DNA from 2 places in the Enterobacter cloacae complex sp. R_G8 genome. Region 1 is predicted to be linked to the other one. Evidence: predicted binding sites of a transcription regulator. Region 1 holds the regulator's gene; the other holds the start of a gene.
The links. The regulator Fur, encoded in region 1, represses iron uptake genes when iron is present. The targets are predictions, from matches to a motif close to ATAATAATGAGAACNACTATCAA.
Positions count from the first base shown of each region.

Region 2: the regulator Fur is predicted to act here: its motif matches at 1,539-1,561, upstream of NQ842_RS18520 (TonB-dependent siderophore receptor).

Region 1 is NZ_CP102246.1:3,716,525-3,720,725, reverse strand. Features, by position in the region: gene chiP (chitoporin) at 155-1,552, shown strand; gene chiQ (ChiQ/YbfN family lipoprotein) at 1,597-1,926, shown strand; gene fur (ferric iron uptake transcriptional regulator) at 2,034-2,480, opposite strand; gene fldA (flavodoxin FldA) at 2,771-3,301, opposite strand; gene ybfE (LexA regulated protein) at 3,457-3,744, opposite strand; gene ybfF (esterase) at 3,873-4,201, opposite strand, start outside.
Region 2 is NZ_CP102246.1:3,897,051-3,901,251, forward strand. Features, by position in the region: gene NQ842_RS18520 (TonB-dependent siderophore receptor) at 1-1,472, opposite strand, end outside; gene yahO (DUF1471 family periplasmic protein YahO) at 1,697-1,972, opposite strand; gene NQ842_RS18530 (ABC transporter ATP-binding protein) at 2,123-3,154, opposite strand; gene NQ842_RS18535 (iron ABC transporter permease) at 3,156-4,201, opposite strand, start outside.

The sequences.
Region 1 (4,201 bases):
AGTTTTGCCCGCCGAAAAGCATTGATAATTCGCGTCGCGAAAAATAACCTAAAGACGGTAGTTATTCGAGGGTATTTCCGACTACCCCTGACCATCAGGTCTTTTATATTTTTCGCCGTTTTAGGCGTTTTAATTCGTCAAAGAGGAATAATCTATGCGTACGTTCAGTGGCAAACGTAGTGCGCTGGCGCTGGCTATTGCCGGTGTGACAGCAATGTCAGGCCTGGTGGTGACGCCAGACGCTAAAGCTGCAGGCTTCATCGATGATTCAACCCTCACGGGCGGTATTTATTACTGGCAGCGTGAACGTGACCGTAAGGATGTCACGGAAGATAAATATAAAACGAACCTTTCTCACTCTACCTGGAACGCCAACCTGGATTTCCAGTCTGGTTACGCTGCCGATATGTTCGGTCTGGATATTGCCGCCTTCACGGCAATTGAAATGGCGGAAAATGGTGACAGCGGCCACCCGAACGAAATTGCCTTCTCCTCCAGTAATAAAGCGTATAAAGAAGACTGGTCCGGAGATAAAAGCGGTATCAGCCTGTATAAAGCTGCCGCGAAATTTAAATACGGCCCGGTATGGGCGCGCGGTGGTTATATTCAGCCAACCGGTCAAACCCTGTTAGCACCGCACTGGAGCTTTATGCCAGGTACCTATCAGGGGGCAGAAGCGGGCGCCAATTTTGATTACGGTGACGCAGGTGCGTTGAGCTTCTCGTATATGTGGACCAACGAGTATAAAGCGCCGTGGCATATCGAAATGGACAAGTTCTACCAGAACGATAAAAAGACCAAAGTGGATTATCTCCACTCGCTGGGTGCGAAGTACGACTTTAAAAATGATTTAGTGCTTGAAGCGGCATTTGGTCAGGCGGAAGGCTATATCGACCAGTATTTTGCTAAAGCCAGTTACAAATTTGATATTGCTGGTAGCCCGCTGAGTACCAGTTACCAGTTCTACGGTACGCGAGACAAAGTCAGTGATGGCAGCGTGAATGATATTTATGACGGCACGGCGTGGTTGCAGGCGCTGACCTTCGGCTACAAAGTCGGCCAGGTGGATTTGCGTCTTGAAGGAACGTGGGTGAAAGCGGAAGGGCAGCAGGGCTACTTCCTGCAGCGTATGACCCCAACCTATGCATCTTCAAACGGTCGTCTGGATATCTGGTGGGATAACCGTTCCGACTTCAACGCCGATGGCGAAAAAGCGGTCTTCTTCGGCGCAATGTATGATCTGAAAAACTGGAACCTGCCAGGCTGGGCGGTGGGGGCATCTTACGCCTACGCATGGGACGCGAAGCCTGCTGATATGGCAACACCGGACGCATACTACGATCCAAACTATCGCCTCAAAGAGTCCTCTTACAGCCTGGATGCGATCTACACCCTGCAGGATGGTCGCGCCAAAGGAACCATGTTCAAACTGCACTTTACACAATACGACAACCACTCCGATATCCCGAGCTACGCGGGCGGTTACGGCAACATCTTCCAGGATGAACGCGACGTGAAATTCATGGTTATCGCACCGTTCACCATCTTCTGATGACTCGTCCGGCGGGGTAATTCCCGCCGGACCGGAGACTACATATGAAAAAGATTGTAATCGTCGCGTTGCTGGCATCGGGACTGGTGGCTTGTGCGCAGAATCAGGCCCCGAAAGAGGACTCCCGTCTGAAAGATGCCTACAGCGCCTGTATCAATACGGCGGAGGGTTCGCCGGAGAAGATCGAAGCCTGCCAGAGCGTGCTGAATGTGCTGAAAAAAGAGAAAGCGCATGAGCAGTTCGCAACCCAGGAGAATATTCGCGTGATGGATTACCAGGCCTGTATCCAGGCGCGCAAAACCGGTAACGATCAGGAAGTCGCGAAGCGTTGCGATCGGATCTGGGAAGAGATTCGCAGCAACAACAGTCACTAACTCGTTATTATCATGCCCGGTGGCGCTGCGCTGCCGGGCTTTTTTTTTGCCAGACAACAGGCAAAAAAAAGCCAACCTTACGGCTGGCTCAGAGTATGAAAGCGTGCTTATTTCGCGTCGTGCGCGTGATCGTCTTCGCGGCAATCGCCTTCAGCGCAGTGACCATACAGGTACAGGCTGTGGTTTGTCAGGCGGATGCCATGACGGGCAGCGATTTCACGCTGGCGTGATTCAATGGAATCATCGCTGAATTCAATGACCTTGCCGCAATCCAGGCAGATCAGGTGATCGTGGTGATGCTGTTGAGTCAGTTCGAATACAGATTTACCGCCTTCGAAATTATGACGGGTGACAATGCCCGCGTCATCAAACTGGTTCAGCACACGATAAACGGTTGCCAGCCCAATCTCTTCGCCCATGTCGATAAGACGCTTATAAAGGTCTTCCGCACTGACATGGTGATTGTCTGGACCCTGAAGCACTTCAAGGATTTTTAACCGAGGAAGCGTAACTTTCAGGCCAGCCTTCTTTAATGCGGTATTGTTGTCAGTCATGCGGAATCTGTCCTGTTGCTAAACGATTCACTTCTATAGGAAGTGACAGAAAATGCACCTGGGATAATGCGTCTCATTATAGAACTGCCATGGCTAAATGAAAACTGCAAGTCTCATGTAAAGTATGCTTATAAAAACGTGGTATCACCAACAAACTTGCTCAATGGGAGCCACGTTTTATCAGGGGGACATTGTACAGGTCTGGGCGAAAAAGTTAAAAGATTGTAGCGATTAATTTAATCGGTTTGACCTGGTTTGCTGGCGCAACCCTCGTTGCGCCGCAATAAAAATCAGGCGTTGAGGATATCGTCCAGGTGCAGCTCTTCACGGATCTGCTTAACCCATTTTTCAACGCGCTCTGCTGTCAGTTCTGGCTGACGGTCTTCGTCAATCGCCAGACCCACGAAGTGATCGTCATCAGCCAGACCTTTAGACGCTTCAAAGTGGTAGCCGGCGGTAGGCCAGTGACCTACGATAACGGCGCCGTTTGGTTCAATGATGTCGCGGATGGTACCCAGCGCATCACAGAAGTACTCGGCATAGTCTTCCTGGTCACCGCAGCCAAACAGGGCAACCAGCTTGCCGTTGAAATCCACTTCTTCCAGTGTCGGGAAGAAATCATCCCAGTCACACTGGGCTTCACCGTAATACCAGGTAGGGATACCCAGCAGCAGGATGTCATAGCCTTCGAGATCTTCTTTGCTGCTCTTGGCGATGTCGTGCACATCGGCAACGTCTTTACCGAGCTGTTTTTGAATGTTTTTTGCGATATTTTCGGTATTGCCGGTATCACTGCCGAAGAAAATGCCGATAATTGCCATGAGTAAAATAACCTCTTGATACTTAATGGTATGGTGGCGCAATTTGTCCACGGATAAAGGCAATAATAGCAGAACAGGCAACCCTGCGGAAACAGCTATCGCGCAGGACTGCACTCTGTGCTACATGAAAAGGGTAATAAAGGGATTTTTCGGACTTATGCCTTGCTGCGCATGGTCTCGAGTTGGGTGATTAACATCTCTTCAATCAGCTCGCTGCGGCTGATATTACGCGCGTCAGCCAGTTCGTTTAGCGCATCGACGGCGTCGGCGTTGAGCTTCAGTTCGACACGCTTAAGTCCACGATTTTTATCGCGTTTAAGCTGGTTGCGTTTATTAATACGCAGCTGTTCGTCGCGCGAAAGCGGATTCGTTTTCGGTCGTCCCGGTCGACGCTCATTCGCGAACAGATCTAGTGTCGTACGGTCCGTTTGTTCTTTGGCCATGATTCTGAGACTTCGGGGGAAACACGCCGCCCTGCTAATGCCCGGGCGATAAGCGCGCCATCATACATCACCAAAAACGACACGCCAACGACTGGAAGCCCGCAGCCTTCCAGTCGCTCTCTTTTTAATCAATTTGCCGTGTCAGTGAGATAGCGGCGAATGGCGCGTAAGACGGCGTCTGGTTTTTCCGCGTGAACCCAATGTCCGGCGCCAGCGATGACGTGGGCACGGGCCTGGGGGAATTGCGCCAGCAGGGTATCGCGGTAAGCGTCGGTGACGTACGGCGAATTGCCGCCACGAATAAAGAGGGTAGGGTGCGGCCATGCCGGAACGGTTTTCCAGCCGACGATGTTATCGTACTGCTCCCACAGCACCGGCACGTTGAAACGCCACTGGCCGTCAACGAACGATTTCAGCAGGAACTGGATCACACCTTCTTCATCAAGATGCTCACGCA
Region 2 (4,201 bases), 180 kb from region 1:
GTTGGCATCCAGCGGCTGCCGTCAAAACCGTCCGCGTCGTTTTCCGCACCGGTAATTTTGTTGTACCCGCGAATGACCACTTTCTGATGACGTGCGCCGGCGGTAAACAGCAGCTTGTCATCCAGCATGCCCAGGGTATCGCTCAGCAGCCAGCCCTGAGTGCGGGTGCGCCCGCTGGTCAGCGGATCGCTGTATTTGCCGCCAGAGCCGTTGAAGTTGGAGCTGTCCGGCATCGGGACGCCGGTGTTGTGGTAGATATTAGTGGTCGGGTTATCCGCCGTCGCCGACATTTTCCAGGCGATTTTTTCGTTTTTGGTCATCGCGGAGTACCCCACGTTGACCTTGTGCGAGACAAAGCCAGTATTGAAGTGACCGCGGATCCCCGCCATGCCGCTGACGGAATCGCTGATACGGTTGGTATCGAGACGGCTGACCACGGCCTTACCGCTCTTGTCCACCAGCTTCGGTGCGCTGTAGATCCCTTCTTCGTGCGCATGCTGCGCGCCAAGGCCGGTATAGGCCGTCCAGTTGTCAGTGATGTCGTACTCGCTGCGCCACATCCCGAACTCGTTTTCAATGTTGCTGTAAGCCCATTTCTGCGAGAAGTTACGATCGTTTTTCGGTGGCTCCGGCACAAAATCCACGCCGGAAATATTGACGCTGGTCGGACTGCCGTGGAAGGTCTTCTTCTGATAGCCCATATCCAGGGAAGTACGGAAGTTGTCGCCTTTATAATCCAGACCGGTGGAGAGCAGCGTGGTGCGACGGCGGTCGTTCGGCACACCGGTTTCCCCTTCCCGGTGAACCAGGTTCACGCGCGCGCCGAACTGGTCGTTGTCGCCAAAGCGACGGCCCGCATCGAGGGTGGTACCAATCTGTGAATCGGAGGTGTAGTCCACGCCCACTTTCGCCTGCGGCGTATCGCCCGCATGTTTTGGCTCGAGGTTGATCATCCCGCCCACGCCAGAGCTTGCCGCGCCGTTCATCAGCGAGTTTGCCCCTTTGAAAATCTCAATGCGGTCGACCATCTGGGCATCCACCACCTGACGCGGCAATACGCCGGACAGCCCGCCAAAGGTCATGTCGTCGCCGTCAAACTTCAGGCCGCGAATACGGAAGGTTTCGGCGCTATTACCGTAGCCCTGAACGTACTGCACGCCCGCATCGTTGGCGACCACATCAGCAATGGTTTTCGCCTGCTGATCTTCCACCAGCTTCGAGGTGTAGCTGATGATATTAAACGGCACATCCATGGCGTTCTGCTGACCGAGCATCCCCATACGGCCGCCGTTTGCCACCTGACCGTCCAGGAAAGCGGGCACCAGCTGGTCGCCGCCGGGTTTGAAATCGCTTCCGGCTGCAGACTGGACCACCATGGTGTCTTCTGGTTTCGCGTCTGCTGCCAAAGCAGCGTGCGTCACTGTGCTAACGGCAAGCGCCAGCAATGTTTTATGCATTTTGGTGTTGTTCATAATTAACTCATTAAACGTGCGCGCAAAAATGGCCCGTCGTCGGGCCTTAGAAGGATGTTATAAGCAATGCAAATGAGAACTATACGCATTATATATACGTTAGCAAGTGTAACCGCGCGTATCTGCCTGAGAAAATGGGTTAAACGAAGCCGGGGGAACGGAGAAGGGTTACAGCGGGAAAACGTAACGCACAACCACCCCGGATCCGGGGTGGTTGCAGGGCATTATTTTTTCTTGTAAATATCGGCGGTGCCGTGAATTTTGTTGTTGGTATTACCAGACGTGAGCACCAGGACATCGGCACCTTCTTTGTCTGCTTTTTCAATTAATTCTTTCTTCGCATCATCAATGGAGACTTCATTTGAAGTGCTGACTGTACCGATTTTTTCATACTGCGATTCGACTTTCTCGAAATCATTTTTCGTCAGCAGTTCAGCGGCAAAGGCATTGGTGGTAAACAGAAACGCTGTTCCCAGCAAAATAGCAGTCGTCTTTTTCATAACCTTTTTTCCTTGAGATTAATCAGCAACTACGAAAAACCTCACACATAATGGTGAGGTTTTATGAGCATGGTAGAGAATCTCAGGAAATGCCACACGATAAGGAAAATTCTTTTATAACAACCCGTTGTATTAAATTACTAACGAACATTAAGAATATTCAAAAACGCGCGCCGTACCAGCAATATCAATACGCACCGCCGCGCCCGGGTTCCATCCAGGCTGGCTGACGGTTTTCAGGGTAATCGGCTCCGTTTGCCCGGCTAACGCCAGCGTGAGCGTGGACAACTGGCCGGTGAAATCCACATCCACAATCGACACCGGGCTTTCGTGCGCCGCGCATGCCGTCACGCGCAGTTGCTCGGGACGCAACATCACTCTGCCCTGCCCCGTCGCCTGGGCGTTGTCCGTGGGCACCTCGCCCAGCGCACACTGCGCATAACCGCTGGCGAGTTGTGCCGGCAGGATCACCGCATCTCCCAGAAACAGCGCTGTCTCTTCGTCCACAGGCTGAGAGTAGACCTGATAAGGGGTACCGACCTGAGTGAAACGCCCGGATCGCATGACCGCCACCTGCGTGGCAAAGGACAACGCTTCGTTTTGATCGTGGGTGACCAGGATCGAGGCCACCCCCGCTTCCGCCAGCAGATCGGCCGTCGCTTTACGCGTCATGGCGCGCAGGCCGGTATCCAGTGCCGAGAAGGGTTCATCCAGCAGCATCAGAGAGGGACGCTGCGCCAGCGCACGGGCGAGCGCCACGCGCTGCTGCTGGCCGCCGGAAATCTCATGCGGCCAGTGCGTGGCGAGTTGTCTGTCAAGCGAGACCATCTCCATCAGTGCTTCCACGCGCTGGCGCTTCTCGTGGCGGGTACCGTCTAATCCCCAGGCAATGTTGTCTGCCACATTAAGATGCGGGAAGAGCGCCCCCTCCTGAGGAACAAAGCCAATTTTACGCAGATGCGCGGGAATAAAGTTGTTCTGATCGAACAGGGTTCGGCCCTGCATCACGATCCGTCCGCTATCCGGCGTTTCGAACCCGGCAAGGATACGCAGCAGCGTGGTTTTACCCGACCCTGACGGCCCGACAATCGCCGTCCGGCTTCCCGGCGCAACGCTCAGGTTTAAGCTGTCGAGCACCTGCGCATCGGAAAACGATTTAGAAATGGACGTTAATTCAAGCATCTCATAGCCCTGCAATTTTTTTAGACTGCATATAAAGAATGGCGGTCAGCGGAAGTGAAATCAAAATCATCAACATGGCGTAAGGTGCAGCGGCAACATAATCGATCTCGCTGGTCAGCGCCCAGAAACCGGTGGACAGCGTGCGCGTTCCCAGCGGGGAGAGCAGCAGCGTCGCCGTCAATTCGTTACTGACGCCAAGAAAGACCAGCGCCGCCCCTGCCGCCGCACCGGGCGCGGCCAGCCGCATGGTGACGCTCCACAATGCCTTCGCGGGCGTGCTGCCCAGACTGCGCGCCACGTTTTCGAGCTCCACCGGCGCCTGCGCAATCCCGGCCCGCAGGTTAATGAGCGCACGGGGCATAAACATCAGCAGATAAGCCAGGAACAGCGTAATTTCGGTCTGATAAATCGGGCGTGCATAGTGAATGGTGACCGTGACCAGCGCGAGGGCGGTGACGATCCCCGGCAACGAACTGGTGATGTAAATACACCCTTCCAGCATCCGGAAAATGCGGTGCGGGTAACGAATACCGAGCCAGGCGATGGGAATGACACAGGCGGTGGTCAGCAGCGCGCCGCCCACGCCGAGCATCAGCGTCTGGCGCAGCGAGTGCCAGAGATCGGCGCTCATCCAGTTCTGTACGCCGCCAAGCCATATCCAGCGACACAGCACAATGAGCGGTACGCCCAGCGCCAGCACAATCAGCACGAGGAAAAACAGCTGGCCCAACGCCGCTGCAACAGGCTTCAGCGGCCAGCGCGTCTGTTCACGTGCCGCCCCTGCGCCGATGCGCGCATAGCGGGCTTTCCCGCGGGTGACCCCTTCCAGCAGCAAGATGGCCAGACAGCATAGCGCCAGCACACCCGCCAGCATATTTGCCGCCGGGCCACTGAATGTCGACTGGAACTGGTCGTAAATGGCGGTGGTGAAGGTATCAAAGCGGATCATCACGTACAGGCCATATTCCGCCAGCAGATGCAGCGCCACAAGCAGCGCACCGCCGCAAATCGCGAGCTTAAGCTGCGGTAACACCACGCGAAAAAAGA